DNA from 2 places in the Variimorphobacter sp. HTMS_6 genome. Region 2 is predicted to be linked to the other one. Evidence: riboswitches for the same ligand, from Rfam matches in the RefSeq annotation. Region 2 holds a riboswitch; the other holds the start of a gene.
The links. A riboswitch is a leader RNA that binds a small molecule or an ion and turns the genes downstream of it on or off. The one in region 2 is predicted to bind nickel and cobalt.
Positions count from the first base shown of each region.

Region 1 (4,426 bases), 1.1 Mb from region 2:
ATGAGTACTTCAAATAGAGCATATCAGCAAGCTTTCTTACTTGCCTGTTTGATTAGTGTATCCTCGGGTTTTGATCAATGGGATGCTGTAGTTCCTAGGCCTACTGGGGTTACTTCTCAATGTTACAATAAAGGTGCTTTATCTGGAACATCAACCCCAAATTCTAAATGGAAAAATGTGAAATTTCCAGGTTTCTCAACAAATTATACGGGTAAAGATAATTATAAAGCCTTTTCATTCTACGATTCCATTGGAAAGTTTAATATACTACATTCTTACAATACTGAATCCTTATACATTGATTCGGCTTATTATTAAAAAGGAGATGAAACCAATGTTTAGATTTAATAAATTAAAATATATCCTTATAATTAGCGCAGTCTGCTTACTTGGAGGTTGCAACTCCATGGTTCAGGACAATAATACGGGGACAACTAGTTCGTTAAGTAATATGACGGTCACAGAAAAACCTGAATTAACCGAAGCAAAAGATCTGGTGGACGGTGCAAAGAGTGATGAAGTAAAACTTAAGGAAGCAATTGTCCTTATTAAGGACAAAAAATATCCCCAAGCAATTGGAGTGTTATCTGGAATTAAGGATAATAAGCAGGCAGAAGATTTGCTTGAGCAACTTCGCTATATTATTTCTGGCTCATACATTGGGAATTTAAATGCTGGCGTTGCTGCTATCGATAAAAACGGAAAAGTAAAAATAATAGTTGATACTGATAATTTTAAATATTACCAGTATGGAGAAGTTTCCCATTGGAAAAATATAAAGGGTCTTTCTTATGCACAAGACAGGTTGGATGCATTAGACAAAAATGGTGTCATCCACTCAACAAGGGATACGGATCCTCAATTTAGATATATTGCGGATAAATTGAAAACGTATACTGATTTATCTGCAATAGCTACCGATTATGATAATTATGTTCTATTATCGAAAGAGGGTAAAATCTATGTACAGTCGTCAAAGATTAATGACGGACAAAAGTTTTTTCAAGATCATAGTTCGAAATGGAAGGATGTTATAGATGTCATAACAGGGCAATTAAGAATTGGTGCATTAAAAAAGGATGGTACGGTATATATTGCTGACTTTAATAAAGTAGATAACCCTAAATATGGTGATCTGTATGATGAAGTTGGTACTTGGACGGATATTGCTTCTGTTTCAGCTGATGTGGTAGGTTCTATCGCAGGGCTTAAATACAACGGAACCGTTGTTGTATCTTCATCCAATATGAAAGGCATTGTTACCCATGATACTTTTGATGTATCTGGCTGGAATGATATCATTGCTATTTCAAAAAGCAATAGCACGTTGTTAGGACTTAAGCGTGATGGAACCGTAGTTGCTACCGGTAACAATAAAAATAAGCAATTAGAGGTATCTGGCTGGAAAGATATTGTAGCAATTGCAGCGGGGGATTGGATTACCATTGGATTAAAATCAGATGGTACGCTTGTAGTTGCAGGCAAAACAGAGGATGGCATCACGCCTGATGTATCCGGTATTAATCAGCTGTATGTGCCTAAAGTTAAATATTAAGAATAAATTACTTAAAAAAATATAATTATAAAAAGATCAACCAGTAAAGCTTTTAGCTTAAGATTTCTCAATGCGAAAGAATTACTGAGTGATCTTTTTTGTTAAGTGACATTAAAGTTTGGAAAATTCGATAAGTATTTATAGCCCTTCTTGCGCTCGCAAAATGTTAATATACAATAGAGTTTATTGTTCCATAGGCATTATGACGAATGCAAAAAGGGTTGAACTTTAATAATAAATCGAATATAATATATTTGAGTTGATATGAAACTCAGTTGCAATGTCAGCATATAATGATATTGCAAAACAATCTCTTTGCACTGCATTACATTTCGAATCAGAAATGCGAGATCAACAGTACAAACTGAGCAGGCGATGAACCTTGGTATTAAGGTCATGGGGCCGGGCCATTAGCATGGCAACAGATTGTAGTTTATACACATCTGTGGGACAGTAGTATGTTCCATTGGTGTGTTTTTTTATACCCATAGGAACAAATAACGTTGTATGGAGTGCCATAGAGCTATCAGACAATTGCCAAAAAGGCAAGAAGGAGGTAACTTTTATGACAGATTACAAAATGAACCTAAGGGGATTAAGTTCAACAGAAGCTGAAAAATTACAGGACAGGTACGGGAAAAATGAACTGGTGCAACAAAAACAGGGAAGCTTTATTAACAAGGTGCTCCATATTCTAAGTGAGCCCATGTTTTTGCTTTTGATTGTTGCAGCAGTTATTTATTTTGTTCTGGGGGAGCCTAGAGACGGTGCCATTATGCTTATCTTTGTGATAGGAATTATCAGCATTGATGTGATTCAAGAATGGAAAACAGACAAAACATTGAATGCATTAAAAGATTTATCAGCACCACACGTAACAGTAATACGTGATGGGAATGAGATATTGATTGCCAGCGTGAATCTGGTGCCGGGTGATCTCATGATGATTCATGAAGGAGTAAAAATTCCTGCCGATGGTATTATTGTAAAGTGCAATGATCTTTGCATTGATGAATCTTCCTTAACCGGTGAGGCAGCAGGGGTATGGAAAGAGGTCACGAATGAGGAGGAATCAACAGACGATTACTGGAGAAAAGATTATTGTTATGCCGGTACTTTGGTAACACAGGGAACAGCAACGGTATTGGTGGATAAGATTGGTGTATCAACGGAATATGGAAAAATAGGTGTAGATGTTGCGTCGGCGCCTGATGAAGATACACCCCTTCAAAAACAAACCGGTAGTCTGGTAAAAGTATGTGCCGGAGTAGCGGCGGTATTATTTTCTTTGGTTGGAGTATTTACGTATTTTAATATCCCAGATCATGCATTTGCTCCAAGAATTATTGAAAGTATTTTATCAGGAATAACTCTGGCAATGGCGATGATACCGGAAGAATTCCCTGTAATATTAACCGTATTTTTATCTATGGGTGCATGGAGATTAGCAAAAAAGAAGTCACTAGTTCGAAAGCTTCCCTCCGTTGAAACACTGGGAGCCGTATCCGTGCTCTGCGTGGATAAAACGGGTACGATTACGATGAATCAGATGTCTGTTCAGGAGATTTGGGCATTAAGGGAGGATAGCCATGCACTGATAGAAACGATGGGACTTGGCTGTGAGACAGATACCTATGACCCAATGGAAGTAGCGATGTTAAGCTACTGCAAAGACAAAGGAATCTGTAAAGATGACTTGTTTCAGGGTGAGCTGATTACAGAGTATGCATTTACAAATGAATTAAAGATGATGGGGCATGTTTGGAGAAGGAATGGTGAAATCGTGGTGGCGGCAAAAGGTTCACCCGAGCGCATCCTATCGATCTGTGATCTTGAGAATAAGGACAGGGAGATTACGGAGAAGAAGATATCTGATATGTCGATGGAAGGACTTCGTGTGATAGCGGTAGCTACAATGAAGCCAAAGAGTGAAGAGAATATACCAACCCAAATCACGGACTGTACACTTACCCTTCTTGGTTTGGTTGGACTCGCAGATCCGCCAAGGGAAAGTGTGAAGAAGGATATTGCAATATGCAACAAAGCAGGAATTCGTGTTGTAATGATTACCGGCGACAATGGTATTACCGCGTCTTCTATTGCAAAGAAAATCGGCATGCCAAATAGCGATCACATTATAACCGGTGATATGCTAAATGAGATGAGTGATGAGGAACTTCGTGAAAGAGTGAAAGACGTAAGCATATTTTCACGGGTAATTCCGGAACATAAAATGCGAATTGTTAAAGCGTTTAAAGAAAATGGTGAGATTGTAGCCATGACCGGTGATGGAGTAAATGATGCACCTGCCTTAAAATACGCTGATATCGGTATAGCAATGGGAAAACGAGGCAGTGAGGTTGCAAGAGAAGCGGCAGATTTAATCTTGATGGATGATAATTTCACAACCATAGTTGAAACAGTGAAGGATGGAAGAAGAATTTATGATAATATTCGAAAAGCGGTAGGCTATGTTTTTACAATTCATATTCCGATTGCATTTGCATCGCTATTAGCACCAATGTTAGGCATTGCACCGGTCGCAATATTTTTACTTCCTTTGCATGTTGTACTTTTGGAATTGATCATTGATCCCACCTGTTCCATCGTATTGGAGCGACAACCTGCTGAGGCAGATATTATGAATAGAAAACCACGTTGTTCCAGAGAGAAGTTATTGTGCCCCAGTCTGTTTATAAAAAGTATCATTCAAGGACTCGTTATCTTTGGAGCATCATTTGGAACATATTTAATGCTGCTAAATAATAATGCAGAAAATGCACCAACTGCCAGAGCCATGGGACTTGTTATTATCATGTTATCTAACCTGTTCTTAGTTCAGGTCAATAGTTCAAATCATGATTTTGTGTT
Region 1 covers NZ_AP046094.1:3,526,054-3,530,479, reverse strand. Annotated here, with positions in the region: gene AC6IWN_RS15945 (hypothetical protein) at 1-318, shown strand, start outside; gene AC6IWN_RS15940 (RCC1 domain-containing protein) at 335-1,555, shown strand; NiCo riboswitch at 1,910-2,011, shown strand; gene AC6IWN_RS15935 (cation-translocating P-type ATPase) at 2,121-4,426, shown strand, end outside.
Region 1: it holds a riboswitch for nickel and cobalt, as region 2 does, so the genes downstream of both, AC6IWN_RS15935 (cation-translocating P-type ATPase) here and AC6IWN_RS01880 (cation-transporting P-type ATPase) in region 2, are expected to answer to the same signal.

Region 2 (4,426 bases):
AAAGTTATCTTTATTGAATACGCCTATGTTGGCGACGTACTGCACAAGCCGTTCTTAACAAGGTGCAACCTCTGACGGAGTTGAGAGGCTGAGCCTCCAATAGGTTAAGGGCGATAGGCATTACCCAGAGGGAGAATTTTGACGATTAAGGAGTTAGTAAAAAATTTGATATCACATAGGATACTCTTCGCTATTATGAACTGATTGGTATGATTCCACCCGTTACTCGTACTTCAAGCGGAATATTTTTTTGATGATTTATCGTAATTGTTCCTTTGCAATGGACATCTTTCTTTGGAAAAATATAAACTGAGAAAATCATGAAGAAAATCGTCTCAGTTAAACGAAGCGAGAAGTATTATTGATAATTTTTATGGTTTAAATAATCTTAAAAAGTCACTTTCGATTTCTGAAATGCTATGATATGGAGATTCCAGTCTTAACAGTTTTTTTAATAATAATTTTTGATTATAAGTAATATATAATTCTTCATACCACGGTTGCTTTTTGTGGTTTTTAGGTTTTCTAAATGATGAATATAAAAGATATAATAATAAATCTCCTAAATAGGAATAATCAATATCAAATTTATACCGGTTCCCATCAAACCATCGAGCTAATCCAAAATCTACAAGTGATACATGATTACCGTCATATAAAACATTGGCACACCTGATATCTCTATGGATCACACCCATATAATGTAAGTACTTAATAACCTCAATTAACTGAGTACCTATATTATAGATTTCTGAAGCGTTGAAAATATGGTTTTGTTTGAATAACATTTCTTCAATCGAATTACCATTCTTTAATTCCAAAACAAAACCATAAAAACCGTTTTGATTAATTACCCCTAATAGCTTAGGTATTTTATCATGTTCGAGTTGAGATAGGATAACTGCCTCATATTCATTTTTCTCTTTATTCTTTCTATACATTTTTGATTTGAATTGTTTAATTATTACAGGAGAAGCGGATGGAGAAGAAGCAAAATAACACTTTCCATACCGGCCCTCTCCTGCAGCGCGTATGATGGTATAATCACCGAATTGTTTTCCATAATACTTTTTTGAGTTAAATACAGGCAACATATTACTATACCTTTGTTCCACAACTCATACAGAATTTAGCATTAGGAGGAAGCTTCTCGTTACAATTTGGGCAAAACGTGATATTATTAATCTTTTCTCCGCATTCCAAACAGAATTTTGAACCTGTAGGGATTTGGGAATTACATTTGTTGCATATCTGAGTACTTTGCTGCTGTATAGGCTGAGTTTGTAACGGTGGATTCATTTGTATTGGTTGATTTAGATTCGTAGGTTGATTAGGATAGGATTGATTCACGTGTGTTTGCTGATTAGGATAGGTCTGTTGAGTTGATTGGCAATATGGATCATAATGTCCTTTGGAAGAACTTCTTGAAAAGAGGGTATTAAAAAGATTACCGAAGACTCCTTTTTGTCTATAATGATTGTACCCGTTATTACCGTTTTTATATTGATGTCCTTTTGATGATTTTGAAAATGAACTCATTATTATCACTCCTTTTATGATTGAATTATGAGAAAGGCATTCATATGCCTCAGAGGGTAGCAGATGTGTTATCTGGTATTACCCTATTGATGTTTTTTGTAACGCTATTTCTGTGAATAATTCTTACCATGATCTAAAATGAAAGAAGAAAATCTATTATCATTAGCAACATAAATGATAAATAAATTATCATGCAAAGAAAAGAGTATATGGTGTATTACAAGAAAGATGTGTTTTTTCAATAAAATAATGTAATATTTTATGATTAATTTTGCCATTCATAATGAAACCTCCATGTAATGTTTTTCTGTTTTTAACATTCATATGTTAGTTTTTGAGATTTTTCTAAAGACAATATAGACGTGCCAATATACTACTTGGTATTACCTAAAACTTATTTTAAACCGGAATACCCTTCACTTTGTACTAATGCGTTATAACAAATGATGTTTTCTGCTAATGCGGCTGTTTTTATGTCTATTTCTATATTGTTACCATTTTCTGGATACATAATAAAAATAGTCCCATGGTTTCAATAAGAGAATGGTTATTGTTCCAGTCTTATCAACATAAAGAACAGAAACTGCACCTAGAGTCTCTACAGAGGGCAGTTTGTAAACAAGAGATTGTTTTTTGCCATACGTCAAGCACCTGGTTCACCAAGGATAAAATAAATAACTGCAGCAACAATTAACAGCAAAAACATAGGCTCACAAATGATGTGAAAGATCTTCATAATGAAACTTTCTTTTGTGGCGTAAGTTCATTTTTACCATATCTGTCCTGCAGTTTCTTAGCTTCGGCGGAGCTTAGTTCCACCATGTTTTGTTTGTAGTCAGTCATAAAAGTCACCTCCGTTTAGCCTATTTGGCATTCGATTGATAGCTCTATGGCACTCCACACAAGTTCACTTGTTCCTTTAGGTATAAAAAAACACACCTATGGAACATACTACTGTCCCACAGATGTGTATAATATCACAATCTGCTGCCACACTTTGTGGCCCAGCCCCATGACCTTAATATATAAGGTTCATCGCCTGCTCAGTTTGTACTGTTGATCTCGCATTTCAAGTAGAAATGTAATGCAGCGCAAAGAGATAATTCTATAATAGCACAATATCCTATAATTGTCAAAAAGTTTTACGGATTAGATTACAGAGTAAAAGTTACAGAATAAATTTAACAATGCAGCCTGTTAAAGAACTTCTTATTAAAATTATTTCCTGTGTTTGAGCGACTAAAGATATTTAATAACCTCAATAATTGTTTCATCATTTATAAAATGGGAGTCTGTAGAACTTTATTCATTCAATTATAAAATTCATTGACAGTACACTATTTATTATATATATTTAAATGTGGTTCAGGGAGAGATAGCTTGTACTTCATTGTAAAGGGATATTCTGTTACTGCTTTAGATGATGCAGAGGAGCTTTCATGGGTTACAATAATTTTGATTTTGGCATTATCGGCGACATTATTTATCATTTATTGCCAGTAATAGGGGATTTGTTAACAAATAGGACTTAAACTGTGAAAGCAAATGTTAGCTGAATTAGTGAAAAAATAGTTATAGTATGAACGGAGAAAAGAAAATGAATTGGATTACAAAAGTAATTGATATTATTTTACATTTGGATAGCTATCTGAATGTAATTATTCAAACTTATGGGAATTGGACATATGCTTTAATATTTCTCGTTATTTTTTGCGAAACTGGATTGGTTGTTACACCTTTTTTACCTGGAGATTCTATACTTTTTGCGACAGGAGCACTTGCAGCGACTGGCAGCATGAAGCTAATAACGTTATTTGTTATTTTTTATTCCGCAGCTGTTATAGGAGACACTGTGAATTATCATATCGGCAAGAAAATAGGTAATAAAATATTTGAAAAGGAAAATCTAAAGTATATCAATAAGGATTACCTTAAGAGAGCACACCTATTTTATGAAAAGCATGGTTCTATGACTATAGTAGTGGGAAGATTTATTCCCATAATCAGGACTTTTGTTCCTTTTATAGCTGGTATTGGTGAGATGAAATATTCAAAATTTATAATTTATAATATGCTTGGTGGTTTGTTGTGGGTATCGTTATTTCTCGGGGGCGGATTTTTCTTTGGTAACCTTCCTGTTGTAAAGAATAATTTTTCTTATGTATTAATTGTGATTATCATAATTTCAGCACTTCCTGGTATTTATGTGTTTTTAAAAGAGAAGAAGAACACAAACATTAATTAAATCAAACTAAATTCAAAATAACAAAATTACTTATATACTGATAATAAGCAAACTGTTAATCCTAAGGATGCATGAGAAAGATAACCAGTGAAAACTGGACTTTCTCCATGCGTCCTTTTTAATTTACGCGAGGGTAAATTAAAGAATCAACAATATCTTGCATGGTTAGATACGACCGCACCCGCGATAAGCGGAGAAACTCGAATAGCGTGCTTCTTCCGGTTGCATATTTTTTGAAATAGATTTATTAGTTAACCGATTTATCTTATTCAATCTATATTTTACAATTATATTTCTTTCATCTCTTTGTATTTTTCTTAACTTAGAATATTAATGTGGTTTTGTATTGAAAATATACCTGAATAATTAGTTTAGAAATTGTTTATATATTACCTTCGAATTATTTATTTCTTAAAAGTACAATAAGTTAAGAAAACATTAGGAGGTAATCTTTTATGAGAAAGAGAACTCATTTCAGGATAGCTCGTTTAGCTATTAATAATATGAAACTGGCTTATCCTGGTTCTGATAGACAAATAATAAAAAGATGGGCCTTTTATCTAGGTTCAGTAATTCCTGATTTATCTATTAATCAATTTATTCACCCACATTATTACGAAAAATCATCGGAATATGTATTTG
Region 2 covers NZ_AP046094.1:414,324-418,749, forward strand. Annotated here, with positions in the region: gene AC6IWN_RS01865 (hypothetical protein) at 204-254, shown strand; gene AC6IWN_RS01870 (protein kinase family protein) at 372-1,094, opposite strand; gene AC6IWN_RS01875 (zinc ribbon domain-containing protein) at 1,099-1,539, opposite strand; gene AC6IWN_RS01880 (cation-transporting P-type ATPase) at 2,272-2,382, opposite strand; NiCo riboswitch at 2,492-2,596, opposite strand; gene AC6IWN_RS01885 (hypothetical protein) at 2,866-3,042, shown strand; gene AC6IWN_RS01890 (DedA family protein) at 3,137-3,784, shown strand; gene AC6IWN_RS01895 (zinc dependent phospholipase C family protein) at 4,240-4,426, shown strand, end outside.